DNA from 4 places in the Ammoniphilus sp. CFH 90114 genome. Region 2 is predicted to be linked to each of the others. Evidence: riboswitches for the same ligand, from Rfam matches in the RefSeq annotation. Region 2 holds a riboswitch; each other region holds the start of a gene.
What was found. A riboswitch is a leader RNA that binds a small molecule or an ion and turns the genes downstream of it on or off. The one in region 2 is predicted to bind cyclic di-GMP.
Positions count from the first base shown of each region.

Region 1: linked by a shared signal. The riboswitch ahead of EIZ39_RS19450 (chemotaxis protein CheX) and the one ahead of EIZ39_RS13315 (sensor domain-containing protein) in region 2 are both predicted to bind cyclic di-GMP.
Region 3: linked by a shared signal. The riboswitch ahead of EIZ39_RS21005 (putative bifunctional diguanylate cyclase/phosphodiesterase) and the one ahead of EIZ39_RS13315 (sensor domain-containing protein) in region 2 are both predicted to bind cyclic di-GMP.
Region 4: linked by a shared signal. The riboswitch ahead of EIZ39_RS20640 (methyl-accepting chemotaxis protein) and the one ahead of EIZ39_RS13315 (sensor domain-containing protein) in region 2 are both predicted to bind cyclic di-GMP.

Region 1 covers NZ_SDLI01000009.1:166,419-174,494, reverse strand. The annotation lists gene EIZ39_RS19470 (Ger(x)C family spore germination protein) at 1-29, shown strand, start outside; gene EIZ39_RS19465 (cation:proton antiporter regulatory subunit) at 244-738, shown strand; gene EIZ39_RS19460 (cation:proton antiporter) at 738-1,913, shown strand; gene EIZ39_RS19455 (methyl-accepting chemotaxis protein) at 1,942-3,651, opposite strand; gene EIZ39_RS19450 (chemotaxis protein CheX) at 3,679-4,131, opposite strand; cyclic di-GMP riboswitch class I at 4,223-4,310, opposite strand; gene EIZ39_RS19445 (cold-inducible protein YdjO-related protein) at 4,444-4,704, opposite strand; gene yyaC (spore protease YyaC) at 4,906-5,544, shown strand; gene EIZ39_RS19435 (DUF2179 domain-containing protein) at 5,548-6,066, opposite strand; gene EIZ39_RS19430 (MDR family MFS transporter) at 6,341-7,684, shown strand; gene EIZ39_RS19425 (HD domain-containing protein) at 7,834-8,076, opposite strand, start outside.
Region 2 covers NZ_SDLI01000005.1:205,028-213,103, forward strand. The annotation lists gene EIZ39_RS13300 (MBL fold metallo-hydrolase) at 1-548, opposite strand, end outside; gene EIZ39_RS13305 (methyl-accepting chemotaxis protein) at 819-2,480, shown strand; gene EIZ39_RS13310 (alpha/beta fold hydrolase) at 2,627-3,622, shown strand; cyclic di-GMP riboswitch class I at 3,734-3,816, shown strand; gene EIZ39_RS13315 (sensor domain-containing protein) at 3,975-5,714, shown strand; gene EIZ39_RS13320 (sensor domain-containing protein) at 5,711-7,426, shown strand; gene EIZ39_RS13325 (leucine-rich repeat domain-containing protein) at 7,499-8,076, opposite strand, start outside.
Region 3 covers NZ_SDLI01000011.1:130,718-138,793, reverse strand. The annotation lists gene EIZ39_RS21025 (flagellar hook-basal body protein) at 1-177, shown strand, start outside; gene EIZ39_RS21020 (flagellar hook-basal body protein) at 209-1,021, shown strand; gene EIZ39_RS21015 (DNA-directed RNA polymerase subunit beta) at 1,034-1,309, shown strand; gene fabZ (3-hydroxyacyl-ACP dehydratase FabZ) at 1,524-1,964, shown strand; gene EIZ39_RS21005 (putative bifunctional diguanylate cyclase/phosphodiesterase) at 2,035-4,803, opposite strand; cyclic di-GMP riboswitch class I at 4,879-4,968, opposite strand; gene EIZ39_RS21000 (LPXTG cell wall anchor domain-containing protein) at 5,340-6,308, shown strand; gene EIZ39_RS27895 (class D sortase) at 6,301-7,068, shown strand; gene EIZ39_RS20990 (P-II family nitrogen regulator) at 7,290-7,628, shown strand; gene EIZ39_RS20985 (ammonium transporter) at 7,651-8,076, shown strand, end outside.
Region 4 covers NZ_SDLI01000011.1:34,059-42,134, reverse strand. The annotation lists gene EIZ39_RS20660 (ABC transporter ATP-binding protein) at 1-568, shown strand, start outside; gene EIZ39_RS20655 (ABC transporter ATP-binding protein) at 565-1,527, shown strand; gene murQ (N-acetylmuramic acid 6-phosphate etherase) at 1,555-2,457, shown strand; gene EIZ39_RS20645 (hypothetical protein) at 2,736-3,428, opposite strand; cyclic di-GMP riboswitch class I at 3,951-4,039, shown strand; gene EIZ39_RS20640 (methyl-accepting chemotaxis protein) at 4,124-5,815, shown strand; gene EIZ39_RS20635 (PucR family transcriptional regulator) at 5,839-7,383, opposite strand; gene EIZ39_RS20630 (Glu/Leu/Phe/Val family dehydrogenase) at 7,572-8,076, shown strand, end outside.

The DNA.
Region 1 (8,076 bases), on a different contig from region 2:
AAGTCTTAGGATCTGGAGTAATCCACTAAAGAGGGCTCAATCAAAGTGTATATTTAGACCTGAATTTGGGCCATACTGATAATCCTAACTCGAAAAGTTTCTCCTCCATAATTGCCTGCAGCTAAAATGCTGTGGGCCTTTTTTTTACCTGTTTTTCTTTGGTTCCATTATTAGACATCTGATGGGAAGTTGTTTAAACTAGAACGTAAGAATGAAGGAAATAAAAAAGGTGGGTAGAAAGAAATGAAAATAAAAGCAGCGGACCTTCCGGGTATTGGAAAGAAGCTTTCGTTTATTACGGCTGAACAGAGTATGATTGTCCTTATTGTTCATCATACAGGAAAGCGTGAATTATACTTTTTTGAAGATGCAGACAATGATGAGGCTGATTTCTCTATTAATTTGACAGGGGAAGAAACGAGGGAGTTTGGAGCCCAGCTCTTAGGCGCCATGTTCCAACCGGTGGATATGGATAAGATGAAGATGTTTAAGAATCAAATCATTATTGAGTGGGTAGACGTAAGTCCAGCCTCTCCACTGGTCCAAAAGACAATTGCCGAGTCACAAATCCGAACGAAAACAGGCGCCTCCATCATTGGGATTGTCAAGGGAGAGGATGTGATTCCTGTTCCAGATATTCATGTTGTTATCCATGCTGGGGATACATTAATGACTGTTGGTAAAAGAGACCAAATGAGCGCTCTTGAAGCGCTGTGTCGAGGGGAGGAAACGACTTAATGCATGAGGGTTTTCCGACTCTCTTGGGAGCGGGATTAATCTTACTATCCCTTTTCTTATTCGGCTTTATAGGGACGAAGGTGAGACTCCCAGGTGTCATACTCTATATCTTATTAGGGATTGGTCTAGGACAGTTTATGACAGACAATGAACTCATTCACATAGGCAGTGAAATGGGGATTGTTCTTTTATTTTTTCTGTTGGGTATGGAATTCCCTGTCGATAAATTGGGAGGCATTGCTAAGCGAATATGGCCAGCTGGATTGCTGGATGTATTCTTGAATTTAGGGGTGTCGATGGGGATATGTTATCTCTTTGGGGTGGATCTTTTAACTTCGTTTTTAATTGGTGGGGTAGTCTATGCGACAAGCTCGTCCATTACGGCGAAGCTTCTAGAAAGTTCTAAGCGTATGGCTAATATCGAATCTGAATTTATTCTGGCCTTATTAATTTTTGAAGATCTTATTGCTCCTATTTTTGTGGCCGTTTTAATGGGCATGAATAAAGGGGACGAACTCGAAGTTATTCAGCTTGTTTTACTCATAGGTAAGATTGTCTTGTTGTCTCTAGGAGCTATCTTACTTGGGAAACTCCTCTTTAAGAGATTAAGCTCGTTTTTTGATCGGATCTTCAGTGAAGATGTATTTATTCTACTTATGGTAGGAATCGCGCTAAGTTACGGAGGACTAGCCTTATTCTTAGGTCTGTCTGAGGTGTTAGGAGCCTTCTTGGCTGGAATGATGTTGGCTGAGGTGAGAAGGACAGAGGAGATCGAGCATAAGATGTTGCCTTTAAGAGACTTGCTTCTACCGCTTTTCTTCCTTTACTTTGGTACGACCATTAAGTTTGAGGGAGAGATCCCGCTGGTAGGTCTTCTAATTAGTTTATTGGTATGGTCTATCGCAGCGAAAATCCTGGTTGGAATACTAGGTGGTATGTGGTATGGATTATCCAAACGAGTTTCTCTTCGTGCAGGATTATCGCTGACGTCTAGAGGGGAATTCTCTGTCGTTATTGCAAGTATTGCCGTAGGATCTATAAAGATCTTTTCAGGATTATTTATATTGTTAAGTGCGTTGCTTGGGATTTTCCTATTTCAGTTTGCTCCACGTATTACGAATCTTATTTATGGAGATCCCAAGAAGGGAAAACAAAAAATTAAAGTACCGGGTTAAAAAGCAAAAGGCATCCGACTGGATGCCTTTATACTTTAAATTGTCCAACTAACTTTTGCAGATCTTGGGCGATAGCCGTCATGGAACTTGCAGAGGATACGATTTGATTCATCAAGGTTCGGGACTCTTCAGCGGAATGATGCACCTTTCCTGTTTCGTCCGTTGCTGATTCTGCTACGTTTACAATGGTTTGGATGGAGTAAAGAACATCCTCCGTTCCTGCAACCATCTGCTCGGTGGCGGCTGAAACTTCTGTAATTTGTTTGGTCACGACTCCAATGGCTTCATGAATCTGTTGAAAGGAGTTGCTAGCTTCCTTGGCTGCAGCAAGCCCAAGCTGAACTTCGGATGTCCCTTTCACCATATATTCCGCAACCTTTGTTGTCTCGGTCTGAATTTCCTTGATCATCTCAGAGATCTGTTGGGCCGCAAGGGCGGATTCCGTGGCGAGCTTACGAACTTCGTTGGCAACAACCGCAAATCCTCGACCTTGTTCACCAGCCCTAGCGGCTTCTATTGCCGCATTCAGAGAAAGAAGGTTGGTCTGACTAGCGATCCCCGTAATAACATCCACAATTTGTCCAATCGACTGAGAGCGTTCCCCAAGTATCTTCATCATGTCTGCCGACTGAACAACCGTTGTTGTAACCGTTTCAATTTTTTCCATCGAATGGCCGATCGTCTCTCTACCTGTGTGAGCGATTTGTGTGGTGTATTTAGCCGTTGCCGCTACTTCTAGGCTATTCGCTGCGATCTGTTGAACACCAGCTGACATTTGGTTCATAGAGACAGATGTTTCTGTTATGCTCTGAACTTGAGTATCAGCACCAGAGGCAATCTGTTTTACTGCAGTTGCGATCTGTTCACTGGCTTGGCTCGTTTGAACAGCTCTCTCGGTAAGATCATTTGAGGTTGCTGTAACCAGCTTGGCATGATGAAGCACTTCTTGGATAATATTTCTTATACTGTCGAGCATAGAGTTAAACTCACGTGCTAATTGGCCTACTTCATCATTGGTAGTAACCTTAATTCGTTGTGTGAGGTCCCCTCCTGAATTGGACATTTCTTGGAGACGGTTTTTTACTTGGTTGATGGGGCTAACGATGATGCGAGTTAGAATCGTACCAAACAGGATAGCTAGTATAATACCGCCAAAAACCATTGCTAGAATAATAGTTCTTGCTTCAACATATTGCTGATCAGAGAGCTCATACAATTCACCAGACTTCTTGCTTTGGATTTCAACGAGGGCATTAATGGTGTCTTCTAATGCTTTCTTCTGAGAGGAAGAACCATTAAGTCTCATGGCCAATGCAGCTTGATCACCTGAAGCGGCAATATCAATCGTTTGAAGGGTATTGGACTCATAAGCGATCATGAGCGTCTGCAAACTGCTGAGGAGGTTTTGCTCTTCTTTAGTTAGGTCTAATAGGCTATAAGCTTCAATGCTTTCTTTTGCAATTTCGAGATTCTTGGCGATAGAAGTATTCAAAGCTTCTGCACTCTGTCTTATGCTTGCAGCATTCATGAGGATGACAGTATTCTCCGAGAAGGCCTTATTAACCTCCATAAGTTGAATCACAGGCAAAAATCTTTCGTGGTACATTGAGCGCAGCTGTGAGTTGGATTCAGAGAGGTAGTAAAGACCAACGTAGCCGACACTTCCCATAATTAGACAGATTGCGCTGAAAACAATGAGTAGTTTCCTTGAGATGCGCATATTATAAAGAAATTGCAAATAGATCTACCTCACTCTCTATCATTTTTACTTATGTAATAGCCAAGCAATATCCATATTGCCAACCTGTTCTATCTCAATAGGAATACTAAAGCCATGGTCAGAATCCTGGAAATTCGATTCACCCATCATGAGAGTAGGAGGGGTAATGTCAATGGTGAAGCCCAACTGATAGATGTGCGCTGAGAGATTCCCAGCGATCATATTACCAAATTCCCCTGTAAAAGATTCTAGCATTGGGCCTTCTAATGTCATTCCGAATAAATTCTGGCCTAGTAAACCAAAGGTTTGCGACGTTCCCTTAACTAGCAACCGACCACGTATATCGCCGGTAATTCCAATTAAAACCCCCCATTCTGGTTGAAGGATGGAAGGAATGAGGCTGATAGGCTGTTGAAGAGAAACTGGGAAAGGTATGACGGATGGTACAACGTGGAAGAGGGTTTCGACAATATCTGCGTTCTTTCCACTAATGGTCATGGTTAATCATCTCTTTTCTGTCAGCTTAAGAAAAAATAAAAAACTATTCTTAAAAAGAATAGCCGTTCAGCACAATTTGAATTTTGAGCTTATCGGCAACCTGGCAATCGTGGCTCTAATGAGCTGTAGACCCATGGCTTTGCGTCCCTATCTTTCGAATAGGTTTGCCTTTTATCTGATCATTATCTAACTTATAATAGTAGTTCTATTTTACCGATTGCGTTGCAAATTTTCAATAAAATTCATCACAATGGTTTACTAGTATGAAAAAAGCTGCGCCTTTTCTTAGGACTAAAGGCACAGCTAATTTAATTAGTGACGTACTCTTCTGGCAAAGTTAATTCCTCGACGTCGTAACTCCTTCTTCAATTGGGGGATCATGCGTGTTCCGGACCTCATTTGGGTTTGGCATAATGGGCAGTTTGGCGTGGTATCTAGAGAATAGTTCTTCCTCATCCAGCCTTTACATTCGTTAGCTTCGCATTCCCAAACCTCGGTTGGTGTATCAGCCTCAGGCGCTTGGATATGTTCTGACTCGGTTACCAATGGTTGATGCTCTTGGTTTTCAGACATTACCGATTCCACCCTTCTTCGGAGCTTAAATATCAAGGAACATCCATATTATCTCCTCCGAAAGTCAGAAAGCGACTATACAGTTAATTCCAACAATATATAAGTTTGAACAAAAGATGAACTCTTACTAACACATGTGTTAGTAAGAGTTAAAAATGGTAGAATAGAAGAAAGCGGAATTTAGGTTAGGAGAGAGTGAAGTTGTTCGGGTTATTAAGGAAGATATTTCCAAAAAGAAAAACAAAATCCATTAACAAGACGGAATGGGATGTTCTCAGGTCTTTTGCCGAAGTTATTCCTTCTCAATTGAACAGGGATGATGTGGTTTTCTTCTGCATTGGGACCAACCGTGTCAGTGGGGATTGTTTTGGCCCTTTAGTGGGTTCCTATCTCAAGTCGAATGGATATAAGAATGTGTATGGGACAATCCATGATCCCATTGATGCCAAGAATATAACGAAAAAATGGAATGAGATTCCTAAGGGTAAGTTTGTTATTGCCATTGACGCTGCTCTAGGGACGTTTTCTTATATAGAAAGTTTTGCCGTCTTCTCTGGTCCCCTTCGTCCTGGCGCAGGAATAGGGAAGGACCTGCCGGGAGTAGGGGATATCGGAATTCTCGGAGTCGTGAATTTGAAGGACTGGAAGAGTGACAGTCAAATTCTCTCCCAAACTTCCCTGTCCCTTGTGATTCCGATGGTCATCACGTTGTCTTCCGCCCTTATGAAACGCTTCCCCATCCCTCAACAGAGAACGGTTAATGTGTTCGAAGAGGATGTGGAGGTTATCACTTACCTTAAACATTTAAAAGGGGAATATTATTCCCCTTTACTTGGGTAGATCTTATTTTAATCGCTTGGTCCAGAATCCGCCCTTAAAATATCTTGGATCATACGAGATGACAAAAGCTTTTGGTGCCAGTTGCTCTACGGCATTCAAGAGCTTTTTTTCATTGCTTCGTTTGGCTAACACGAGCATGGTAATGCGATTTCCATCTTTCCCCTCTGCAAGCCAACTTGTGACTCCGTATCCTTTATCTCTTAATACAGACGGTAAGTTCGTCTCTGAAGAATCTACGACAATTTGAATGGTGACGTATCCTAAGGCTAGCCATTCTTCAATCTTACTTCCCAAATAAACCCCTGTTCCCCAACCGATACAGTAAGCTAATAGATTGAGCGGTTTGTCGATATTAGCCAATACAATATTTAGACCGATCAGATAGACAAAGACTTCAATCATGCTTAAGAAGGAAGCAAGAAGTCGTTGTCCTTTCATGACGAAGATAAGCCTTATCGTAAATAAGGAAACGTAAACGATATTAATAATAAATATAGTTGCAATAATACCTAAACCATCCATAACTCTTCCCTCCTTTAGGGGCTTATGGTAACATACATGAGCTAAAAAGCCAAATCGCATGGAAATGTTGGAAAATGTGTTATTTCCGAGGAAATTGTCGATGAAAGTCGGATGTCATACTATCCACATTTTTCTGTGGATAACTTGTGAATAACTGAAAAGGTTATGTGGGTAAAGGAAGATGATACAGCTTGGTATGAACTACGTTTACGTTTTCTTATCTTTAGCTTTCCATTATAATGGGAAGAAATGATCGGCAGAGAGAAGGGGAAATGTGAAAAGAGGAGTTGTTGTTGCAAGTATCACCTTAGGGATGCTTCTAGCCGCCTTAGACCAGATGATCATGAGTACAGCAATGCCTGAGGTCCAGAAGATCTTAGGGGATATTGAACTGTATAGTTGGGTGTTTTCCGCCTATATGCTATCAAGTACAATTACGGTACCAATCTATGGGAAACTGGCTGATCGATTTGGACGAAAGAAGGTATACCTGTTTGCCCTTGGACTTTTTCTTATTGGTTCAGCTCTTTGTGCGTTGTCAGCCACCATGTGGCAGTTGGTTCTATTCAGAGTGATTCAAGGTCTAGGTGCCGGGGGAGTATTGCCACTTACCGTTACGATTGCAGGAGATTTATATGATATTAAGAATCGAGGGAAGATTCAGGGTTTATTTAGCAGTATGTGGGCGGTTGCAGGGATTGCCGGTCCGGTTGTAGGAGGTTGGATTATAGAAAATACTCATTGGAGTTGGATCTTCTGGTTGAATATCCCTGTGGGAATTCTTGCGATGATTGGATTTACGCTTGCTTTCGAGGAGCAAGGGGAAGGTGAGAAAACATCCATTGATTATCTTGGGGCTTTGCTCCTTATTATCGCCATTGGAACGCTCTTGTTTGCTACCTTAGCGCAACACTGGTTGGAGATTATTGGATTAGTCATCAGCAGTGCGATTTTATTTGTCTTATTTATCAATCATCAAAGAACAAAAGAATTCCCGCTGATTCGGATTGAAATGTTCCAAAATCCATTAATCCTATGGTTAAATGTTTCGGGAATGATTGTAACGATGGGACTGTTTGTCGTTCCTTTTTTCATTCCCCTTTTGGCACAAGATGTCTTAGGCTACAGTCCCTTGGCCAGCGGTCTTATTCTTATGGGGCAAGTTTTGGGTTGGAACATTGGTGCTGTTCCTGCTGGGAAGTTTATATTAAAAGTTGGGTATAAGAAAGCCATCTTAACTGGAATTGTTTTGCTGTTAGTAGGGGGAAGTATCCTTGCCTTATTTGTTTCGGTTCTAAATTATACGCTGTTACTTATCGTCATGTTTATCTTGGGATTAGGATTCGGTGTTTCAGTCACGGCCTTTACGATTGGTGTTCAAGAAGCCGTCGATTGGAAAGAGCGAGGAGTCTCCACTTCCATTCAGCTTTTTTCACGTAATATAGGAACAACAGTAGGTGTTGCTATTGTGGGAGCTATTTTGAACCTTGCTCAAGGCGGCATGGAATTGATTGATTGTTTTCGGATTGTCTTTATCGTTGCACTGCTCATCACATCTGTAAGTCTATGGACAACATCTAAGATACCTATGGAGAAGCATCTAGAACACAATCAATAGAAGAAGGGCTGCCTTGGTCTGGAAGGCAGCCTTTGTTAATTAATGTCGTAATGCTGTAAAGCATGGTGATAGGGTCTGTTTTGATTTGTTTTTTTTTGAAAGATATTGGTGATTTATCAGAGAAAGTTAATTGACTAATTAAACCTTTATCAGGCTTTTCCTTCCCATTCTGAGTAGAATTGTTCTAGATAAGAAACCATAAATTGATGTCGTTCTTCTGCTAATTTTTTAGCATAATCGGTATTCATTAAGTCTTTTAATTTGAGAAGTTTTTCATAAAAATGATTGATTCCTGTGCTTTTTCCTTGTCGATATTCTTCAGATGTCATGTTTTCACGTGGGCGATTCTCCGGATCATGGATGAGACGAGCTTTTGCACCGCTATAGGCAAA
Region 2 (8,076 bases):
TTCCATTCTAGTACAGATCCACCTTTAAAATGTCCTCCTAGACGATGGATTACGATACCATTATGTAATTCCAAGAACTCACCTGACCAAAAGCGAATTTTTTCACTTGGTCTCATGACCCATTCCTGATCATCAATATGAATATAGATCGGTACATTAAACGCTTCTGCCCATTCCACTTGTGTAGAGTAATAGTGAGGATGAGACAGAGCAATGGCTTGAATGCCTCCTAATTCGTTTATCTGTTTAATCGTCGTTTCGTCAAGATAGGAGATACAATCCCATAATAAATGGAAGCCATTACTTTGAACCATATAAGCTGTTTGACCAATTGCAAATTCTGGAGTTGTTTTCAGACTGTACAAACCTTCTTCTTCTAAATGAAAAATGTTTTTATACCCAGCTTGCACCATCTCTCCTAATGTTGTCCAAGATTGCCCGTTCGGATTTACATACTGTCTTTCTTCGTTGCAAATCATGCATTGTTCTGGTTCTTCTATTGAGCCTTCATATTGAACCCCACATGTTTCACATATATAATGATTCAAATTTTACCCACCCTTACTAGATATTGTAATTACAATAGAATAATAACAAAAAGTGGAATGGTTTAGAACTAGATTTTATGTTTTGATCGGCTTTTTTCATCTAGGTTTAAAGAAATTTAAGCAGGAAAATACTAGTCATTTTAGATCTTTTTTCCTAAAAAACCATATGATATTATGTAGAATGACATAAAGGGGGGATAGTTTCAGAATAGTACATGTGAGAAAAATACAATTACCATAAAGTAGATAAAAATGAAATGAGGAAATGGAATGAAGAAGGTATTCGGACAAAGTCTATCTGCCAAAATTATTGGCTTATTAGCCATCATACTTTTTCTATCTTTTATATCAACGTCTTTTGTTATAAAGGAATTGCTTAAAGATGAAGTGATCGAGCAATGGAAAGATCATAATCTAAAGCTAGTTAATTTGTATAGTCAGATGTTTGATATAAACGATCCACAAAAATTGATTGACCAAATTGCAGAAGAGAACAACTTAGCCTATGCATTATTCATTGATTCAAACTTAACGGCTGTAGCCCATTCGAATCCAGACAGGATTGGAATTACTTTAGATGATGAAGGAAGTAAAGCAGCGGCACAGGGAGGTCAAAAATATGCAGATTTTTTCCACTATAGTGTGACTGACTCTCTTGTGCTCGACATCCTGATTCCTTTATATAAAGAAGATAAACTCATTGGTGCCTTAAACATTGGTCTGCCTGTAGATACAGAAACCGTGGACAGTATACTAAAGGAAAGCTTAAGTAAAATTACCATGTCTTTCATTGTTGTTATGATCCTGTCTATTGTGTTTTTAGTGTTCTTTATCCGGTCTTTGCTCATCAGCCCGATTAAAAGTTTAACGAGCAAGATTAATAAATTGGCCGATTATGATTTATCCGCAGATGTGTCGAACAATCAAGTAGCCTTTACGAAGAGAAAAGACGAGTTGGGTGAGGCATGGAATTCACTCGAAAAAATGAGATGTAACTTCATTGATTTAATTGAAGACATTGCAAGGAGTTCAGAGGAAGTACAGAAATCTTCCCTACTCTTAGCAAGCAGCAGTCACCAAACGGCTGCCGGAGCGGGAGAGATCGAAAAAATTATGCAAGATATAGCGGTTGGAGCTAAAAAGCAAGCAGAGGATACTGAAGTCGGTACATTGCAACTTAGTGAATTAGGGGAATATATCGAGAAAGATCAACAATGTGTAAGAGAACTAAATCTGGCGACCGATCATGTCTATCAATTAAAAGAAGAAGGCTCTGTGTCTCTTAAGGAATTAATGCAAAGCTCCAGTCAGTCCATAAGTGCAACCCATGAAGTAAATCAGATTATCTTAACTACGAATGAAAGTGCCGAGAAAATTGAATTAGCCAGCAAGATGATAGGAAATATTGCTAACCAAACGAACCTACTAGCACTCAATGCCGCTATTGAGGCAGCTAGAGCTGGTGAAGCTGGAAAAGGGTTTGCCGTTGTTGCCGATGAGATACGGAAGTTAGCTGAACAATCCAATGGGTTTACCAACGAGATCGCAAATATTATTTCTGAATTAACATCAAAGACTGAACATGCTGTAAACACCATGCAAGAAGTGAATCAAATCATTTCTTTACAAACCCATAGTGTGGAGACAGTAAGTAATAAGTTTATCGGTATTGCAGAAGCGATTGATAAGATGCAGGGTGTTATTCAAAATTTGAATGCTTCTTCTAGTCAAATGAAGGATAAGAAGGAAGATATTATTGAAATCTTCCAAGACTTGTCTGCCATTTCAGAGGAAAATGCAGCATGTACGGAGGTTGCTTCTACTACCATAGAGGGACAAGTGAGTGCCATAGAAAGTGTAGCCGACTCTAGTGATCAATTAGCTAGGTTGTCCGAAGAAATTAAAGGATTTATTATTAAATTTAAGCATTAGAGGGAGCATTTCTCTCCCGAGGCCAGTCTATTACTTGATATTCGTGTATAGACTGGCTTTTTCAATCTTTACTGGAATAAAACGATATATATGGATAGGATTTGATTATTGTAGTTTTTCCAATAAGAGGATTAGAGGAGGATTCGATGAGATCATTAATCGGAGGATTCACAACCGAGATTAAGACTGAAAAAGGGATAGCTGAGATGAAGAAGTTAAATATTAACGGTACGGAACAGTGGGTGGTGATGAGAGGTCAAGATCGAACTAGTCCTATACTGTTTCATCTACATGGGGGTCCAGGGGGATCTCAAACAGGTAATTTCAGAAAGTATCTTAGCGATTTAGAGAAGGACTTTGTCGTTATCAATTGGGATCAACGAGGGGCAGGGAAGTCCTATCATCCCAATATTCCTCAAGAGACGATGAATATGAACCAACTTGTAGAAGACGCAAAGGAAGTCATCTCTTATGCGTTACATCGTTTCCAACAGAAACAAGTGTTCTTAACAGGACAGTCCTTTGGTAGTGTATTGGGGATGTTGCTTTTACATAGATATCCTGAGTTTGTTCAGGCTTATATTGGAATTAATCAAGTAGTCTACCGTGCAGAAGAGGAATTAGCATGCTATGAAACAACATTACAAATAGCAAAAGAACGGGGAGACAAAAAAGCGATAGAAGATTTAACAACAATGGGAAGGCCCATTAACGGTTCTTACCAAAATACGAAAGATTTAGTTAGGCAAAGAGGACTAATTACGAAGTATAAAGGGGTTAGTTATAAAAAAAGTACACACCTCATTCAGTTTGCGAGCATCTTTTGTTCTGAGTTAACTTTTAAAGAAAAAATAAATTTTATGAAAGGATTCACCTTCTCCATTGATACTTTGTGGGAAGAGTGGTCAAGTATGAATCTAAGGGAAAAAATTATAGAAGTACATGTCCCGATTTACTTTATAGCGGGTAAGCATGATAGGCTGGTTCCTCTGGAAAGCACTTCACAATATTTTGAAATACTAAAAGCCCCTAAAAAGGAACTCGTCATATTCGAAGAATCGGGTCATCTGGCTTGTTTTGAAGAGCCAGGCAAGTTTTGTGAATTGCTAAAAACAATCAAAGAAACATCTGTAGCCTTCTAAGGCAAAGTTTTTGATAAATTATTGAAATTATTGACTAAAATTGTCATAATAAGAATATCATAATTTAGTTCTAAAAGACTATATAAAGGACTAAAGTAACGAATTTAACCAGAGCGATAATGGCAAACCCATCGAAAGATGGGGACGCAAAGCCTCAGACCTAAGGGACCCCCTATGGTGGCTGGGTTACCGAAATTGGCGATTCATATATGGGATATAAAACCATGATATGGGGAAACCACTTTCATTTTTGAAGTGGTTTTTTAGTTATCCAAGTAACGGTAGGTATGGAGTAATAGTTTCCTATCGCGTTAGGGTATCTATAATTTTTGAAAATGGAGAATAACAACAAATGGATCCTAGAGATAGAGTGATAGACAAACGGAAAACCACGAAAGTTCTATATGATCACTTTTTAAATATCATGTACGATACTCGTGAAATCTATTTTTTTGATACTAGTACACTAAAATTTGTTGAAGTGAATACGGTTGCATCAAAGAATTTGGGTTATACCCTAGATGAACTTCTTGATATGAGCCCTGTGGAAGTCATGACGAGACTGACAGAAAAAGAGTTTCAAAGAATTATTGATCCGTTGACTTCTGGCAAGCAAACCGTTGTTTCACTAGAAACATCCCTGCTTCGGAAGGATTCTACGGTTTATCCTGTGGAAATTCAGTTGTATTTAATTGAAAAGGAAAATCAAAGCTTAGTACTCGCGATCGTGAATGATATTATTGAGCGAAAACAAGCAGAGGAGATGATTCATTATTTATCTTACCAGGATCATATCACTTGTTTACCTAATCGAATGCTGTTTAATGACCGTTTAAGTGTAAGCCTCTCCAATGCTAAACGAAACCAGTCCATTGTGACGGTTCTCTTTCTTGATCTAGACCGCTTTAAACATCTCAATGATCCTCTCGGTCATGATAAAGGGGATGCAATCTTGCGGCAAGTGGCTCATAAGCTCAAGTTCTGCTTACGCGAGAATGATACCATCTCGCGGTTTGGGGGAGATGAGTTTGCCATTATACTCTCGGACGTCGGCCGAGTAGAAGATGCCGGTAGAGTAGCTGGAAGAGTTCTGGATAAATTATCGGAGACTTTGAACTTTGAGGAATTTGAATTTCGTTTGACGGCTAGCATAGGGATCAGTTTGTATCCGTTTGACGGAAATACGAGAGAAGAATTACTGAAAAATGCCCACTCTGCGATGTATAAAGCGAAAGAGCGGGGAGGAAATTGCTACCAGTTCTATGCATCTGAAATGAATGCAAGGATGTTTGAACGACTCGTATTAGAGAACGGATTACATAAAGCATTGGATCGCAATGAATTCGTTCTTTATTACCAGCCTCAATATGACAGCAAGACTTTGGAGATTACGGGTGTAGAAGCGCTAGTGCGATGGAACCACCCGGACTTAGGACTAGTTCCTCCTGCGGATTTTATCCCTTTATCTGAAGAAATCGGACATATTATACCATTGGGGATTTGGGTGCTCTATACCGCTTGCGTGCAGAACAAGGCATGGCAAGATGCAGGATATCCTCCAATATCCGTATCGGTCATTCTATCTACTAAGCAATTCAAACAGAGCAATTTAGTTCAACTTGTATCTGATGTTCTTAACGAAACGGGTTTAGAGCCCCAATACCTAAAACTAGAGTTAACAGAAACGGATATGATGGAAAATACGGATGAAATCCTGGCGACCCTTCAACAATTGAAGAACATGGGGATTAAAATTATGATTGATGATTTTGGAAAAGGGTATTCATCCCTTGGCTATTTGAAGAAGTTTCCTGTTGATATCTTGAAAATTGATCAGTCTTTTATTCGGGAAATCGAATCTAGTCCTAGTGAAAGAGAAATCGTCATCGCAATTCTTCAACTTGCTCAAATACTAGATTTGCAAGTGATTGCGGAGGGGATTGAAACCGAGGAACAGTTTGCCTTTCTTCGTAAACATGACTGTGATGTGATGCAAGGATACTATTTTTCCAAGCCTTTACCTTTGAGGGAGATTGAAGAAGTTCTAAAGGTAAAAAGGAAGATTGAGGCTCCAAAAGGGATTGTAGGATGATAAAAGATAATGGTAGTTATATATTGGAAGTCGGCGAGAAGGAACTGTGGGAAACGACCGAAACTCTCCAAGCTCTTATTAAATCGTCTCCTTTAGCAATTGTGTCTTTTGATCATGATGGTCATGTGAACATGTGGAATCCGGCTGCCGAGAAGTTGCTGGGTTGGCGGGAAGAAGAAGTGCTAAATAAACCGAACCCGCTGTTTTCTGAAGATACGAATGCGGATGAATTTAGCAATCTATTGGGGCTTTTGCTGCAAGGAAATGCTTTGACCGATGTAGAAATCAGGAGAGCGAGGAAAGATGGATCGACTATTGATTTAAGCCTGTCCATTACGCTCTTATATGATAAACAAGGGGATATACGTGGTGGAGTTGCTCTTTTTGCCGATATTACCAAGCGTAAGCAAGCGGAACTAATGATTAAGAAGATGGCCTACTTTGATTCCTTAACCGATTTGCCGAATCGGACTCTGTTCTATGATCGGTTGACGCAAGCCATAAACCAAGCCAAAAGAACGAAAAAACCGATCGCCGTTCTGTTCCTTGACCTAGATCGCTTCAAGATCATCAATGATTCCCTTGGACACACCGCTGGAGATCAATTGCTACAGGAGGTCTCTAAACGATTGCTCACCTGTATTCGAGAAGGGGATACCGTATCTCGTCAAGGAGGAGATGAATTTACCATTCTTCTCGCGAATACAAGTTCGACTGGTGCAGCGACTGTAGCTGGAAGAATCATTGACATGATCTCTCAGCCCATGGTTCTTAATGGTCATGAGATTCTTGTGACCCCAAGCATTGGAATTGGCATGTTCCCTGAAGATGGCGATAATGTAGAAAATCTCTTGAAGAATGCGGACACAGCAATGTATCATGCTAAAGATCTCGGTAAAAACAACTACCAATTTTATTCATCGAAACTCGATCAACAGGTTTTAGAACGACTTACATTAGAAAATGAGCTTAGAAAAGCATTGGAGAAAAAAGAATTTGTGCTTCACTATCAACCGTTGATTCATATCAATTCCCAAAAAATCATCGGTGTGGAGGCCTTGATCCGTTGGCAGCATCCACAGCTGGGCGTAATTTCTCCCACCAAATTCATTCCGCTAGCTGAGGAAACCGGGTTGATTGTTTCAATTGGAAAATGGATCATACAGACCGCTTGTGCTCAGACCAAGGCTTGGCAAGACAAGGGCTACCCTCCTCTGAAAGTATCCGTGAATCTATCCGGAAGACAATTCAAAGAACCAGACTTAGTCGATACGATTTGCGGTATTTTGAAAGTTACGGGATTAGAGCCACAATATTTAGAGCTAGAAATAACAGAAAATATTAGTATGAACAATGTGCATTTAACCATCCAAACGCTTCAAGAGTTAAAAGCACTCGGACTAAAAATTTCAATAGATGACTTCGGGACAGGCTATTCCTCCTTGAATTATCTTAAGAAATTTCCCATTGATACGCTGAAAATCGATCAATCCTTTGTCAGAGACATCCACACTGACCGCGATGACGCCGCCATCGTAAAAGCCATTATGGCGATGGCCTTTAGTCTGGATTTGAATGTAATTGCCGAAGGGGTTGAAACGCAAGAACAGCTATTATTCCTTGTGAAGCAGAGATGCCCAGAAGCGCAAGGCTATTATTTTAATAAGCCTTTAACGGTAGAAGAGATGGAAGATGTATTGATGGGTTTATGAGATGTTTGCAACTCAAGAAGGGTCTCTTCCCATTGTTTTGGAAGAAACCCTTCTTATCATTTTTTATATATTTTATTTCGTGTCTATGCTAATGGTCTTACTTTCACCATTCCAGTTTACAGTTGCACGTAAGCTCTCACTTACAAATCTTAATGGGACCATAGTTCGGCCATTTATCATTTTCGCTTCTTGATCCAATATGACGTCTTTGCCATTGTGGCTAGCTTGTCGACTACCAATGGTTATGGAAATGACATCTGAGTCTTTAGTTGCTTTCGCCGTATTTGTCGTTGGATCCCATTCTACTACTGCACCCAAAGCTTCGAATAAGCCTCGAAGAGGTACCAAGGTTCGGTTGTTCATCATGACCGGTGTTTGATCGTAATGTTGAGGATAGCCGTTTAGAAGAATATCAATAGGCATCTCTCCTTGAACACTTTGTTTCTGTGTCCCATCATATTTTATCTTCTCATCACCCAGGTCAATGTAAATCCATTCTCCTTTCATGACACCGACTGTAATCGAGTGCAGATCCTTGAAACGCTCGCTTGTCGCATCCTCATGATAACGAGTTTTAAAATACTCTCGGTCTTGTTGAATTTGTTTGTCCGTTACATTGAAGTAAGAAAAGCTGGTCTCGAAGTTAATAT
Region 3 (8,076 bases), on a different contig from region 2:
GCAGAAGCTCCACTCGTTCGTCTGCGCCAAGGATTTATTGAGAGATCCAACGTCAATGTACAACAAACCATGGTGGAACTCATGCAAACCTCTCGATCCTTAGAGAGTAATCAGCGTGTTCTATCCGCGTACAATCAGACTCTAGATCGGTTATTTGAATCTTCCCGATTAACATAATATAAATTTTAAAGCAAGGCGGGTGAGGAAAGTGTACACTTCCATGATTAATGCAGTAAGCGGAATGCGATCTGCGCAATTAAAGATGGACTCCATTGGGAATAATGTAGCTAATACGAATACTCATGGATATAAGGCCCAAGAAGTATCCTTTGGATCCGTTTTAGCCCAACAATATAAGGTTACACCGGAAGAACCTTCAAAAGAAGGACGCCTCACTCCCTTGCATCTTCGTGTAGGAATGGGGGCGTTAGCTAACCTTCATCGCTACAACATGCATCCAGGAGCTCCTGTTCAAACGGATGTAGAGACGGACCTTTACATTCAGGGGCGTGCTTTTTTTCAAGTTCAAGGAGAGAATGGTGAACCCCATCTCACTCGACTCGGGGCATTCCAACCCATGAATAATGGGGATGGACGAATGGTTTTGGGTACGGCTGATGGACGTCGAGTCTTGGACGCGAATCAAGAGACTATAGAGATACCCGATGGATACCGAGTGCAGGTAAATGAACGAGGAATAATCAACTATGTAGAAATTTCCAATCCCAACAATCAGATAGAGGCAGGAATTCAATTGAGCTTGGTTACAGTGCCTAATCGACAAGCGTTGGTTCAGGTGGGTGAGAACCTTTATGCAACTCCTGAAGGAGTGGAAGTCGAACAAGTTGGAAATACAGGTGAAGTGTTGGTCAAACAAGGCTTCTTAGAAGGCTCTAATGTTGACCTCGCTAAGGAGATGTCCACATTGATTGAGGTGCAGCGCCATTTTCAATTTAATTCTCGCGCCTTGCAACTCATTGATGAGATGGGTCAGACCATCAATAATATCTATGGTAGATAGGGAGTAATGAAGATGCCACAGCAAAGACAAACGGCTGTTTCTCTTGAGGAAGAGACCACAGGAGAGGAAACGAGACAGAAGGCGAAAAGAAGGAAAACAGAGAAGGCGAAGAAGAGCCGATCCATTCCATGGTACTTAAAATTCCTAATGACGATTGTCCTTTTGTTTGGTTCTTTAACAGGAGGTTTGGCTGTAGGGTATACAATGGTTGGGAAAGGTAAGATGTCAGACGTATTTGACATTGAGACGTATAAACATATTTATGATCTGGTCTTTAAGACGGTTTAAAAAGGGTATGCTTGCCTAGAGCTACTCTTTTTTCTTTATTGTCATACGGATTGATAAGTTTGGTAAATGTAGGATATAATTTTGTTTGAGAATCATGGGAGCACAGGGGGCTGTGCTCCGTATGTTAACCCCGTTAGCCGGCCGGCTTGGGAGGTTAATTATAGTGTAGCTTTTGTCGAGTTCTGTTATGTAGTTAAATATTGGAGGCTAGAACATGCTAAATATTGAACAGATTAAAGAAATTATTCCACATCGATACCCGTTTTTATTAGTGGACAAGATATTAGAGCTTGAAGTAGGCAAGCGCGCGGTTGGACTCAAGAATGTGACAGCGAATGAACCGTTTTTTCAAGGTCACTTTCCCGAATATGCGGTTATGCCAGGGGTTCTCATTGTGGAAGCTTTAGCACAGGTTGGTGCTGTAGCCGTATTAAGTATGGAAGAAAATAAGGGGAAGATTGCTTTTTTTGCCGGAATTGACGGAGTTCGATTTAAGGAGCAGGTGCGCCCAGGGGATACCTTGACGCTTGAAGTGGAGATGACCACACTTCGTAGAGGTATTGGGAAGGGACGTGCGGTTGCGCGCTTAGGGGATAAGGTGGCAGTTGAAGGAGAATTAATGTTTGCCATCGGTCATTCTAAAGCAGATAAGTAAGAGATTCAACTTATCTTAGAGAGAATAAAGGGATTTTGTCTATTTAGACAAGATCCCTTTTTTATAACCATTAATCATGTACTAGTAGGCTGTTTTTCTCCTGTACAAAGTCGAATATCTGCTCAGGCATCATCGGACGGCTAAAGTAATATCCCTGTATTTCGTGACAACCCATCTCTAGCAATAAATCGTGTTCTTCCTTCGTCTCTACCCCTTCTGCCACGACTCGCAATTGAAGATTTTGGGCTAGATCGATGATCGATTTGACAATGGCTAAGGCTACTCTGTCTGTCGATCTCATTTCCCATATGAATGAATGATCAATTTTGAGGTGCTGAATCGGTAAATCCTTTAAATACTTCAGAGAAGAATATCCCGTTCCAAAATCATCAATGGATATTTTCACGCCAATCTTGCGTAGTTGATTCAGTGTTTGAATGGTATGGAGGGTATCCTCCATTGATGCGCTTTCTGTAATTTCTAGAGTCAGATAGGCTGGGTCCATTCCCGTTTCGGCTAACGTCTTCTCAATTCTCTCAGCTAAATCTCGCTGTTTAAACTGTCGAGCGGAAAGATTGATAGACAAACGAAGGGGAGACATTCCTGCATGAAGCCATTGTTGAAATTGTCGGCAGCCCTCGTATAAAACCCAATCACCGAGAGGTTCGATGAGGCCGCTTTCTTCAGCGACAGGGATAAAGTCAGCCGGTGAGATAAACCCTTTCGTAGGATGTTGCCATCTCAAAAGTGCTTCTAAGCCTATGATTTGATTAGTCTCTAAACAATGCTGTGGTTGATAAACAAGGGATAGTTCCTTTCCTTGGATTAAGGCTTGGTGTAGATCGTGTCTTATCTTCATTTTGCATACGTTTTTTTCATTCATCTCTGCTTGATAGAAATGATAGCCGTTTTTCCCTTGTTGTTTAGACGCATACATGGCCATATCCGCATTTTTGAGTAGAGTTTGAGAGTCTTCACCATCGTCGGGGAACAAGCTTACCCCAATGCTTGTTGTAATATAAATTTCATGATTTTCTATTAAAAATGGCTCTTTCAGTGCATGAATGATGAGTTTGCAGCTTTCCTCCGTTTCTTGTCTCTGATAATTTTCTAGAATGAGAGTGAACTCATCTCCTGCCATTCGAGCCAGAAAGGCACTCTTGTCAAGGCCGCTTCGTAAGCGGCGACTTACCTGCTGCAGAAGGATATCCCCAAGGTTATGACCAAGAGTATCATTAATTTGCTTGAATCCATCTAGATCAATAAACAACAGGGATAAACACTTCTCGCTGTTTTCGTTAATCGCAAGGTCTAAGGTTTCCAAAAAACAGGCGCGATTGGGTAGAGCGGTAAGGGAGTCATAATAAGCTAAGTGATGAATTCGCTCATTTGCTTTAACCTGTTCTGTAATATCTATTGAATAACCTGCAACTTCTAAGACGGCAGTGGAGTCGTCTGGATCAACGACAGCCTTTAGGACGCTATGATAGGTTCGATTGCCAAGGGTGAATGTAAAATCAGAGCTTCCTTCAACGTAGGCCAAGTCTAAAGCTGTAATAAAGTTATGACTTAATCTTTTAGGCAAGATGTCTTCTATATGTCTATCTAATACATTCTGTGTACCGAGTCCAAGCATGCTAGTCACTGTTCCTTCAAGGTACGTAAAAACAAAAACTCCATTCGAATCCTTTTTACATTTATAGATGGCACTAGGCAGCAGTTCTGCTGTCCTTTTAAATTCTTCAGCTACCTTTAATCTTTCCCGCTCGGCTTGTAGCTTCTTGACAGGTCTTCTTGCTACTAATCTGCCTAGTATAAAAATAGCCATTGTAGCGAGTAAATAAAACCCTGAGAAAACCCAGATGAGATAGGATTGTACTTTACGCTGGCTCTGCAAATCCAACACAATCGTTAATAATCGATCTTCAGGTAGAGAAACAAAGATTTTCTCTAGAGCTTCCTCGTCCCTTTTAAATGAAAAACGTTCAAACACAGGGGCCTCAAGCGAGTTTCTAAATATGAGTTCATCCTGTTCCGTTATGTATTCGTGCGTTCCATACAAAACCGGTTTATCCGTAATAGGTTCGATAATTCTGGCAGGTTTTTCTTTAAGATAAGCAGGTATATTTATGACAGCGATCTCTCGAGTATGATTGTAGCTTTCTTTAATTTTGTTAATAAGTTGAGTAGGACCACTTTTATCCATGAACTGATAGATATCTTCTGCCTTAATGTAAGGATTGATCATGAAATCAGTCTGTCCATCATAGTAATAGGCGTACTTATAGTGATGGTCATTGACTTCCGAAAGAGATAGAGGGCCTATCCAGTAATGAGGTTGAGAAAAGCCCCTATTGACAGAGATGGATTTCCCTTCAAATAATTCAAGAATAGCTGTATACCAGTACCCCCAATCCTTAGCATTCAGGCCAATCTCATCGGGATCTGTGGACTGTACAACTGGGATGTCGCCATCTTCTTCTAGTACAAGTAGAGAAATGTTGGATAAGCCCCACTTTTTGCTAATTTCAATTAATTCCTCGCGAGTGACTTCATCAATTCTCTTTCCTTTTAATTCCTCTGCAATAACTTCAGAAATGGTAAAAAGGCGCAGATCGACTAGATGCTCTAGTGTTTTGGTTGATTCATGGGTGCTTTCGATGGATTGCTTAATAATCTCTGTAATGGAGAGTAGTTCCTCATTAATCCGTTGCTCAAATTCTTTCTTAGTTAAGGTGTAAATGGAAAAGAAGGCAATTAAACTGCAAAGAAAGATAATCATGCCGGTACGAAACAGAACTTGTGTTAGGGTTGTTTCCTGAGGACGGAAATCTCTCATACATTCACCTACTATTGTAAGAATAAAAAAGACTATTCCACTACTTAAGTTGGAATAGCCAATCTTTATTAGCTATTCGGCAACCCGGCTATCATGGTTTCATTCGAAACGTTAGACCCGTGGCTTTGCGTCCCTATCTTTCGATTAGGTTTGCCTTTGTCGTTAGGTATATCGTCATGCTTCTTAAGGGCTATTTCTACTGTTATTATAGTACAAAACAATTGGAAAATCGACAAGGAATACGGTAATAAGTGGATGCTTCTATAAGCGCAGGATGAGAAAAATGAAGGAGAAGACATGTTCTATATAGGTTTAAAGTTGTTTTTTGTATGGTTGAAATTTGTCATTAACCAGATAAGAAAACTAGTCATAGGTCGACAAAACTAGAAGAAACACGCGTGTAATTTTTAGTTATAATGAATTCAGTAAAAGAACGTTCGGTGGAAAAAGGAAGGTGGAGAAGAGAAATAGACACGTCTTGATAAATGTTGGATGGTGTATTGTTTTACAAATACTAAACAATGGAGGACTGTTAGATGTTAAATAAGTTAGGGAAACTCTCGTTATTATTTTTATTTGTTTTTTCTATTTATTCTGTTTCAGTATTAGCCAATGAACAGCACGATGTTCAATTTGAAGTGGAATTTATAAATACAACATTTGACCCAGATAAGAATGAATCGGTTTGGACATATCAAGTAACAGGACAAGGAAAGGGCCCTGATCTCAGCCATTGGATGCTAGAACTCTGTCCCGACATTGAAGTAATAGATGCATCGCACGCATTCGAACTTCAGAATAAGCCTGATCCGATATCGGGATTGGTAGGAATTAAATTTGAACAGCCCGTAAAAGTAGATGAGGCAGTGGAGTACACGATTCGCATCAAAGGAAATTGGGAGCAAGAATTAATTACAGCTTCGGTAAAAGGGGCAACTGATGTGAATTCGTTTTCTGTAATGGGTCCAGGGTGTACAGCGGTAGTTGAAGGATCAAAGGAAGAAACGGATGAAGATCAAGGCAACGAAAAATCCAATAATAACGATGGTTCTACTAAAAATACAAAAGACCAGGATGGAAAAGAAGAGTCGAGCGAAGGAGTTGAAGAAAAGCCAAAAGTAAAGGTAAACAGGATTACTCTATTTAAGGCCGATGTATCCTCAACTCGCAAAGTGACTATTCAAGCTGCTGTGGATTTAGAAGAAGAGGTGAGGGGAGTCTGGCAGTTTACCCTCGGTGGTAAAGCTTATTCGGTTGAGGGCGGAAAAGAAGTTATTCTTGAAGTTGAAGATGCGCCGGTAGGTACATATCATGTAAAAGCTCAAATGAAACTAGAAGATGGGGATACAATAGACGCGGAGGAAGCACTCACGATTCATGTGCCGACAGAACAAGGTGGCACACTGCCTAATACGGCAACTCATCAGTATTTGATTCTTCTTATCGGGGTGTTAAGTCTAATGGTTGGGTTCTATATTCTTAAAAGGAAGAAGGGTCTTGTATAAGTATAAGTTGTTTCGAATGATTGGCTTGACATTTATCCTGATTGGAGTGATTTGCACAGCATGGTCGGTCTTCCGTATTCACTTTGGTAAGGTGGAAGTAGAAGCTTACGCGAAGAAAATAGAGGATGAAATAATGATAGAGGATAAGGTGGAAGAGAGGAAAGTGGAGGATGAGCCTGTTGAGCCAATAGATCCTAATGAGGACCCGAAAATAGAAGATGTAGTAGAGGAAGAGATTCCTTTATTACCACCTGATCCCGAGCCTATCGTAGAACACCAAGCCTTTCAGCCACAAAGAGAGTCTGTTCCACCCAAGGTTCATCGTTCTCCAAACGAGCTAGAGGTCTTATACCCAGAGAGACCTTCTGTCGGAGAAGCAATAGGGACATTGACGATACCTAAATTAAATCAAACCTTGCCCATTTTTCATGGAGCCGATGAAGAGATGCTAGAAAAAGGAATTGGTCACTATGCTCATAGTGTCCTTCCTGGAGAAGCTGACAATGCGGTCTTATCCGGACATCGAGATACCGTGTTTAGACAGTTGGGTAAAATCAAGAAAGGAGATCAGTTTGTGGTCAAGACGCTTGCTGGGACTTTTACCTACCAAGTGAGAGAAAGTAAAATTGTAGAAGCTCATGACAAAACGGTGATTGTTCCCACTGGAGGACCGGTATTGACAGTCACGACCTGTTATCCTTTTCAGTATATTGGGGATGCTCCACAGCGATATATTTTGATATCTGATTTAGTAAATTAAGCAAGAAGAAGAGTCTGATTGTCCACAAGCTATGTGGGAATCAGACTTTTTTTAGTTAGTTTCATGATATGGAGAGAATGTCCTTACATGATAATCAGAAGGCGCAAGATTTTTGTGTAAGGGAATCTAACACGACATCCCACAAGAGCATCTCGATCCATTATGATATATCCATAAAGATGATTTTTACCTTTTCATATTAAACAAGAAGGAGTGAGAGGATGTTAAAGCTAGAAGTCATCATTCGGACCGAGAAAATAGAGCAAGTAAAGGACCAATTATCCCAGATTGGTATTCGTGGGATGACCATTACTGAGGTACAAGGTTGTGGAGCTCAAAAAGGGCAAACGGGGATATATCGGGGCCAAACCTACGAAATTACGCTTCATCCGAAGATGAAGTTAGAGCTTGTGATTTACGATCATCAATTAGAAGAAGTATCGCAGTCCATCCAGGAACATGCTCGCACAGGTGAGGTTGGGGATGGAAAGATCTTTATATACCGTTTAGAAGATGCCATACGCATCCGAACAGGTGAAAGAGGAGAAGAAGCAATATAAAAAATGTAGGGAGGGCTCAACGATGAGTGAGATTGTATTGTTAGATACAGCTTGGGTATTAATTGCAGCATTTTTGGTGATGTTTATGCATGTTGGTTTTACGATGGTAGAAGTTGGATTCACCCAAGCCAAAAATGCGTTGAACATTGTCATGAAGAACTTGGCTACCATTGCTATCGGTCCTATTGTCTTTTTTCTATTCGGATTTGGTCTAATGTTTGGTGATTCGGCAGGTGGATGGATTGGAACGAGTGGCTTTATGTTAGAGAATATGACGTGGGAGGGAACCATTCCACTTATCGCGTTCTTTATCTTCCAGGCAATGTTTGCAGCGACTTGTGCCACGATTGTATCTGGAGCAGTTGCGGAAAGATTTAAATTTAGTGCTTACATTGTTACGGCAATCGTCCTGATTGGGTTTGTTTACCCGGTTGTTGGTCATTGGGTT
Region 4 (8,076 bases), on a different contig from region 2:
AAATGCCGTGGGAATCCCGCGTGCGGACGAAATTTTCTCCTCGTATCCTCATCAGCTATCTGGGGGGATGAGGCAACGCGTCATGATCGCGATGGCGATGGCCTGTCAGCCGAAGCTCATCATTGCCGATGAACCGACAACCGCCTTGGATGTTACGATCCAGGCTCAGATTTTAGAGCTCATGAAAAAGCTGAAAAAAGACAATGGGACCTCTATCGTGATGATCACCCATGATTTGGGCGTCGTGGCCGAGATGTGCGAACGCGTCATCGTGATGTATGCCGGTCAGGTGGTGGAAGAAGCAGATATTCGAACCTTGTTCCGAAGCCCTAAGCATCCTTATACGATCGGATTGATGAAATCGATGCCGGACTTTACCGAGGACCAGGATCGTCTACAAGCGATACCAGGGACGGTTCCTTTACTAAGCGATCTGCCTAAAGGATGCCGATTCGCCCCGCGATGTGAGTGGGCAACCGATCGCTGTCATCAGGCAGCGCCGGAGTTAATTTCTGTAACCGAGCAGCATCGCGTACGCTGCGTGTTGGTGGAGGAGGAGAAAGCATGAGTCGTCAGCCTCTATTAGAAGTGAAAGCTTTAACGAAGCATTTTGCCACGACAAGCGGATTCTGGGGGAAAACGAAAACGGTGCGAGCCGTGGATGGCGTGGATTTAACCATTTATGAAGGGGAAACGGTGAGTCTTGTTGGAGAGTCCGGCTGCGGAAAATCTACCACGGGCCGATGCCTGACCCGTCTGATCGAGCCTACGGAAGGGGAAGTGTGGTTTCAAGGAAAGAACATCCTGACTCTTTCCCCAGAAGAAATGAGACAGATGCGTCGGGATGTCCAGTTCGTCTTCCAGGATCCATTCGCTTCGCTGAACCCTCGCAAGACCATTGCCCAGATTCTAATGGATCCGTTAATCGTTCACGGTATAGGAACTCCGACGGAGAGACGCAAGAAGGTAGAGGAAATGATCGAGATCGTGGGACTGACCACCAAGCATCTTGATCGCTACCCCCATGAGTTCTCTGGGGGACAAAGACAGCGAATTGGGATCGCCCGTGCCCTTATTTTAAGGCCGAAGCTGATTGTGGCGGATGAACCGGTTTCGGCATTGGATGTTTCCATTCAAGCCCAGGTATTGAACCTCATGCAGGATTTGCAGCGGGATTTTAAACTCACTTATCTTTTTATCTCGCATGATTTAAGTGTCGTCAAACATATTTCGGATCGTGTAGCTGTGATGTATCTTGGCAAAGTGGTGGAGGTAGCAGAGAAAGGGGCCTTATACCGAGCTCCAAAACATCCCTATACCAAGGCGCTGTTGTCTGCTGTACCCGTGGCTAACCCTGATGCGGTGAGGGAGCGGATTTTACTCGAAGGGGATCTGCCAAGTCCATCTAATCCTCCTTCAGGATGTACGTTTCACCCGCGCTGTCCCTCCTGCATGGACATTTGTCGAACCACATCACCTACATTGAAGATTACCGACGAAGGACATTTCGTTTCTTGTCATTTGTAAGGACTGGAAGGAGAGGATGAGGGAAACATGATTGATCAACTAAATCGTTTAACGACAGAAATGAGAAATGAAGCCACGCAAAATCTAGATTCCTTATCGACGCGTGAAGTCGTTGAATTAATGAACCGTGAGGATCAAACGGTGGCATATGCGGTAGAGAAAGAGCTGGAGCGAATTGGCAAAGCGGTAGATCTGATTGTTGAATCCATGGAAAAAGGCGGTCGTTTGTTTTACTTTGGTGCAGGGACCAGCGGCCGGTTGGGTGTCTTGGATGCCTCGGAGTGCCCGCCGACGTTCGGTACGGAGCCTTCTCTTGTGCAGGGCGTCATTGCAGGAGGGCGTAAGGCTTTAGTCGAAGCGATTGAGGGTGCTGAAGATCTGCCGGAATTAGGGCAAGAAGATGTCGTGAAATACGGCGTGAAGTCGGGCGATGTGGTGGTAGGGATTGCGGCAAGCGGACGTACTCCTTATGTTCTAGGTGCGTTGCAGGCGGCCAATGAGATCGGGGCGGTTACCGTTTCTCTATCCTGCAACTCCACTTCGGTGTTGACGGGGGAAGCTGATGTTGCGATCAATGTGGTGGTCGGACCCGAGGTCGTCACTGGCTCTACTCGTCTCAAGGCCGGAACGGCCCAGAAGATGGTCTTGAATATGCTGACGACAGGAGCGATGATTCGGTTAGGGAAAGTCTATGGCAACTGGATGGTGAATGTTCAGGCGACGAATCATAAACTGCGGGAGCGCGTGAAACGGATTATCATGGAAGTGACGGGAGTGTCTTATGAGGAAGCTTCGGTGCTTTCGGAGCAGTCTGGTGGAGATGCTAGAATCGCCATCGTTATGCAGCAAACGGGATTGAGCTATGATGCGGCGGTTGAGTTGTTGGAGCAGACCAGAGGACGTGTGCGTGAGGCGATTGCGCAAGGATAGCAGGGTGCGGCGCTGGCTGGAGCTAGAGCTCGGCTGGTGCTGGTGCTGGAGGATAACCGGAGTATTTTCCGCTATTAGTAGATTCGAGTGAAAAAGTGCGGAAATAGGGGGAGAAAGTTCCCTTATTGGCTCCGAATACTTGACTTTGGGCGGGTTTTGGGTGAATAAGCGGAATCGGTTCCGTTATATCCACTCGAAAATCGGACTTTTGAAAAATAGGCGGAATTTCTCCGCCTACTTCTCATACAAAAAGGGGGCTGGCTCAGGCCCCTTTTTTCCTACATACTCTCTGTTACCTTCTGCATCAAAGCAGCTCGCTGGTTTTTCTTTCGAGCCTTGTATTCGGTTTCTGCTTGCTTTATAAGCGATGTCGAGTGTCCAGCTGCTATGAGGTCTTGTTCCATTTGTCCGAGTAGTTGATAAAATTGGCTGTCCGCTGTAGATTCTAACTGTTTGGCCTTTGATAAGTATTTAGAAGCTAGTGAGATTTTGGATTCATTGGACTGTCCGTTTTTGACGGCTATATATTCTTGCTTCGCTTGTTCAATGAGCCCCTTTAATTTTCCTTGATAAGATCGTTCTAGTGCCTTAAACTTCCCCTTGTACTTCTCTAGAATGTCGGTTTGAGTGGCAACCGGAGAAGAAGATGGAGGGGTGGGTGAGGCATCGGTTGGCTTAGGCTCAGATGGATCCGAATGGGCGGGCTGCTCGGTTGGAACGGCCGACTCCGCTTCAGGCGTTGGTGAGGCTTGCTCCGTTGACTCCTCCGCTAGCTCCTCCACAGGCTCGGCTTTAATTTCTGGGTCATTGAGCCAGTCGAGACTGCTGCTATCTCCTGCGAAAAGGGAATTCGGATCAGATTCTTGTACTTCGGGCACAGGGCTTGGACTAAAATAATAGGAGTATGAAAAAAGTACAATGGCGATTAGGGCAATAGGGATAGAAATCCAAATCAATTTCTTCAAAGGCATGTACCGGTCCTTTCCGACGGAATAATGCCCTTATTTTAACATAATTGGGTCGTTTACGGTTCAACTAATTCCATTAATTGCTCTTCATATCCCTTAGGAATGAAATTATTTAGGAAAACAATTCTGCTCTTTCCATGACGCACCTCGCTTGCACTAGAGGATGATGATCGGCCGACTTAAGGTTATGATCAGCGGGTCTCCTGCTCTACCATACCTAGTTTTGGATAATGCTCTTCGTCAATCTTCTACAAAATTTTTATACATATTTCGAGCCCGAATTCTAGCAAGGAGTCGATGTGATGGTGAGTAGGTGGTCTATTTTTATTATAGGCGGCCTAAGTATTTTGATGGGCGTCGAAGCAACTCGCTATGTGATTATATCGTGTACGTGGTTCGTATGATTGACCACGCCGCTGTTGGCCAGACGGAGCAGTTCAGGAATTTCGTAGTACGGAAGAACTAGTGAAGTAAATTTAAATTGTAAAGAATCCCGAGAAATGGTAGAAATAGAATATAACTTCAACTCGATCAAGGCAAATCTATCGAAAGGTAGAGACGCAAAGCTATGGGTCTAAGGTCCTTTTTGTGACTATGATCGCCAGGCTGCCGAGTAGCTAGGATGATGAAGCTGCTCTTTAAGTATTTACGAGCAGTTTTTTTTGTCTGTATTTTCTATATAGAGAGGAAGGACAGGTATGACCATTTCTAGGATGATGAAGCTTCAAATTATGGTGATTGTCGTATTATCGGTTGTCACACTTGGAAGTTTGTATCTGTTGCATAGTGGGGTTCAGCAACAGAGGCAAGCGGATCAGAACGCGATGGAATTTAAGCAATTAGGTTTTGACTTGTTCGTGGCATCAGAGTTTCTTACAAATGAAATCAGAAGTTATGTACAGTACGCAGAGGTAGTTTACTTAGATAACTATTACACAGAGACGAACGAGACAAGAACGAGAGAGCGTGTGGCAGGAAGGCTTTTGGAGTTGAAGGCCCCGGAGGAGCTGGTAGCTCTGGTTAAAGAGGCAGGGGAACATGCAGACGCCTTATCCCGTCTTGAAGCGGAAGCGATCCAAGCGGTGAGGGGGCAGTCCTTTGTTAAGGCTAGAGAGTTGGTTTATGGAAGCGACTATAAAAATACGAAGCTATTGATGGCTCAATCTATAACCAACTTCCAGCAGCAACTTGAAGACTGGGCCAATAAGGAGGCGAAAAAAGCAGAACAGAAGATGAATCTTCTCCTATTGACGACGGTATTGATGTTTATTGTCATCATTGCTAGTGTAACGAGTTCGCTCTTTATTTTGAATCGTAAGCTCAGACCTTTACAACAGGTTACCATGGCTGCTCATCAAGTTGCCCAAGGAAACCTTCAGGTTGAAACCCTGCCAGTACATAGTAAGGATGAAGTAGCGCAGGTTTCTTTAGCCATTAATCAAATGGTTGACAATCTTCGAGACTTAATTCAACAGATAGCGTCCTCATCTGAACAGGTGAATGCTTATTCCGGGGAGCTCATTGCAAGTGCCGAGCAAACGAACCGTGCCACGGAGCATATTGCTTCTACGACAGAGCAAGTCGCTGCGGGAGCAGAGGACCAGGTGAAAGGAATGGAGGAAACCTCTTCTGTTATTAATCAGATGTCAGCTAGTCTGAGTCAAATCTCCGTGAATACGCAAGGAGTTACAGAGTCGGTTGCCTCCACGAAAAATAAGGCTAACGTAGGGATTGAATCTATTCAGGTGGCAGAAAGTCAAATGAGTTCGATTCAACAAAACGTGAATGGATTAGCGGGTCTTGTACAGGGATTGGGTCAGCGTTCTCAAGAGATCGGACAGATCTTAGAGGTGATCACTGGCATTGCTGCCCAGACGAATCTCTTGGCATTGAATGCTGCCATTGAAGCGGCTCGTGCCGGTGAACATGGACGAGGGTTCGCAGTAGTAGCAGATGAAGTGCGAAAGCTCGCGGAACAATCAGGTACCTCTGCCCAACAGATTTCGAATTTGATTCAGCAGATTCAAGAGGAAACAAGTCGGGCCGTGGAATCCATGTCGAAGGTTACCGCTGAGGTTACTCAGGGAATTCAAGTGGTAAATCATGCGGGAGACTCCTTTAGCGAAATTCAACAGGCTGTTGTTCACGTGACAGAGCAGATTGAGCAAGTATCGAGTGCAATTCAGGACATGACGACGGGGGCACAGCATGTGGTGGAAAATATCGAGACCATCTCGAGAGTGATCGAAGAAACGGCATCTGGAACGCAAACGGTATCAGCAGCTACGGAAGAACAACTAGCGTCCTTGGAGGAAATTACGTCTTCGGCATCGTCCCTTTCGAATATGGCCGATGGTCTAAATCAGTTGGTAGGAAGATTCAAGCTATAAAATGACGGGAGAGTGAATCGAATTCACTCTCCCGTATTTAATAATTTATAAGCCATGATGGCGAGCTGCAATTTCATACGATCATCTGCAGAGGCAAGATCGAGTCCGGTTTTCTTTTCGATCTGGTTCAGGCGATATTTCAAAGTGTGTCGATGGATATACAGCTCGGATGCTGTCGTATGAATACTTTGATTATTTAAAAGGTACGTTTCTAACGTCATAATGAGATCGACGCCTTGGCGTTTCATAGAGATTAAGTTCCCCAGGTTGGCCTCGTAAAACTCCTTCAAATCAACGCCTAATTCCTTCATCTGAATTAATAAATGATAAAGTCCTAGATCGTCATAATGTACGATAGTTTTAGGTTTCAGCAGCAAGCGGGAAAAGGTCACGGCATACTGCGCTTCTCTTGCACTCTTAGCCAAGTACTGAATGTCACGGTAATTGCGCCCGATTCCAATGCGAAGTGGGCTTCGAGGAAAGTACTCCTTCCACAGCGATTCCACTTCACGAGCCAAGTCCAATAAGTAGACTCTTGCCGTCTGGCCTAAGCTTTCTACAATATCCGTGAGAACCACTAGTCCATCTAATTTATTACGCAAAATGAACTGTCTGTTTCTTTCTCGCATAACCTGTTGAACAAGGAGATATAACCGCTCGTGGTTCGTATCTGCCTTAAAATGCATAACGGCTTGGTTTAGAGTCAAATCATACCCCAGTCGTTTGCCTCGCTCCATAGCAAGGGCCGCATTCTTGAAGTTCTTATTCAAGATCTCGTCCAGAAAATCGCCTTGCAGACGAATTTCCGTATCCTCTACCGCTTTTTGCTTCAAAAATTCAACCGCATACACCGTTGCCGCATGCTCCATGGCGATATGATCGAGATCGTTCCAATCAACTGATTCTTTTACCGCTAGGATGGTGCCGTAGCGAACCTCGTTGGCTACAATGGGATAGCTCTCTAAACGTAACCGGTCGTCGGATAGCTCTAAGTTGTCTAACTCAATTCCCTCGTGAATCAAAAGGTGGTCCATGAGGTTTCCATCTTCACCCAGCAATAGCACACTCCCTCGGATGAGTTCGGAGAGGGTGCGGGTGATCGGTTCTAATCCCTGATTGACTAAGACGAGACGATTAAATTCCTTATGGATATTTAGGGAGTACTCATAGAGCTTCATCTGTTTGTTTACGATTTGCTCGAGAATGGCCCGTGTCAGCATGGAAAAGTTGATGTTGGTTGGGATCTCGATAATGGGCAGTCCTGCCTCATTGGCCGCTGCAATGAAGGGTTCTGGAATCTCATGCAAGTAAAACCCTGTATAAATCGCTACGCCGGATAACATCCGACTTGATAATAAGGTCTGAAACTGCATTCTTTTGTGTTCATTGTCTAATAAGCCAAATCCGGTGGTAATCAGGAATTCTCCTTCTTGAAACCGGCTAATATCATCAATCACTTCGACGATGGTGACCCACTTGATGATGTTCGTTAGGCCATCCCAGCCCGCGACGAGCTTGGTGTCAGACATCACGGGGAGACGGAGTGCTTCCTGAATGGTAATGCCCATGAGTGAAAAGTTCTCCTTTCGTCCTGTCTGTTGATAGTTGTAACACGAAAGGGGTTCAATGGACAATAGCTTTTATACACGATGTATAAAAACAACCCTCACATTTTCCACTGATCAGGCCAATATCGGGCACTGTAGGAACTGTAATAAGATACGAGTAAGAGAGATGATAAGTCGGGGGGTTCCACATGGTCATGAAAGAAGCCGTAAAAGAAAACTTTAACGTATTTGAGAGAACCCAAGAGGTCATAAAACAAGCGCTAGATACAATGGGATATGATGAACCCGTTTATGAATTGTTAAAGGAACCGCTTCGATTGCTCACCGTTCGCATTCCGGTTCGTATGGATGATGGAACCGTTCAGATATTTACCGGGTATCGTGCCCAACATAATGATGCGGTAGGTCCAACCAAAGGGGGTATTCGTTTTCACCCCGATGTGACAGAGGAAGAAGTGAAGGCGCTTTCAATGTGGATGAGTATCAAGTGCGGCATTACCGATCTTCCTTATGGCGGAGGCAAAGGCGGGATTGCTTGCGATCCGCGTTCGATGTCGTTTCGAGAATTGGAGCGCTTGAGCCGAGGGTATGTGCGGGCCATCAGCCAGCTTGTGGGGCCGACGAAGGATATTCCAGCTCCTGATGTTTTCACCAATTCCCAAATCATGGCTTGGATGATGGATGAATATAGCC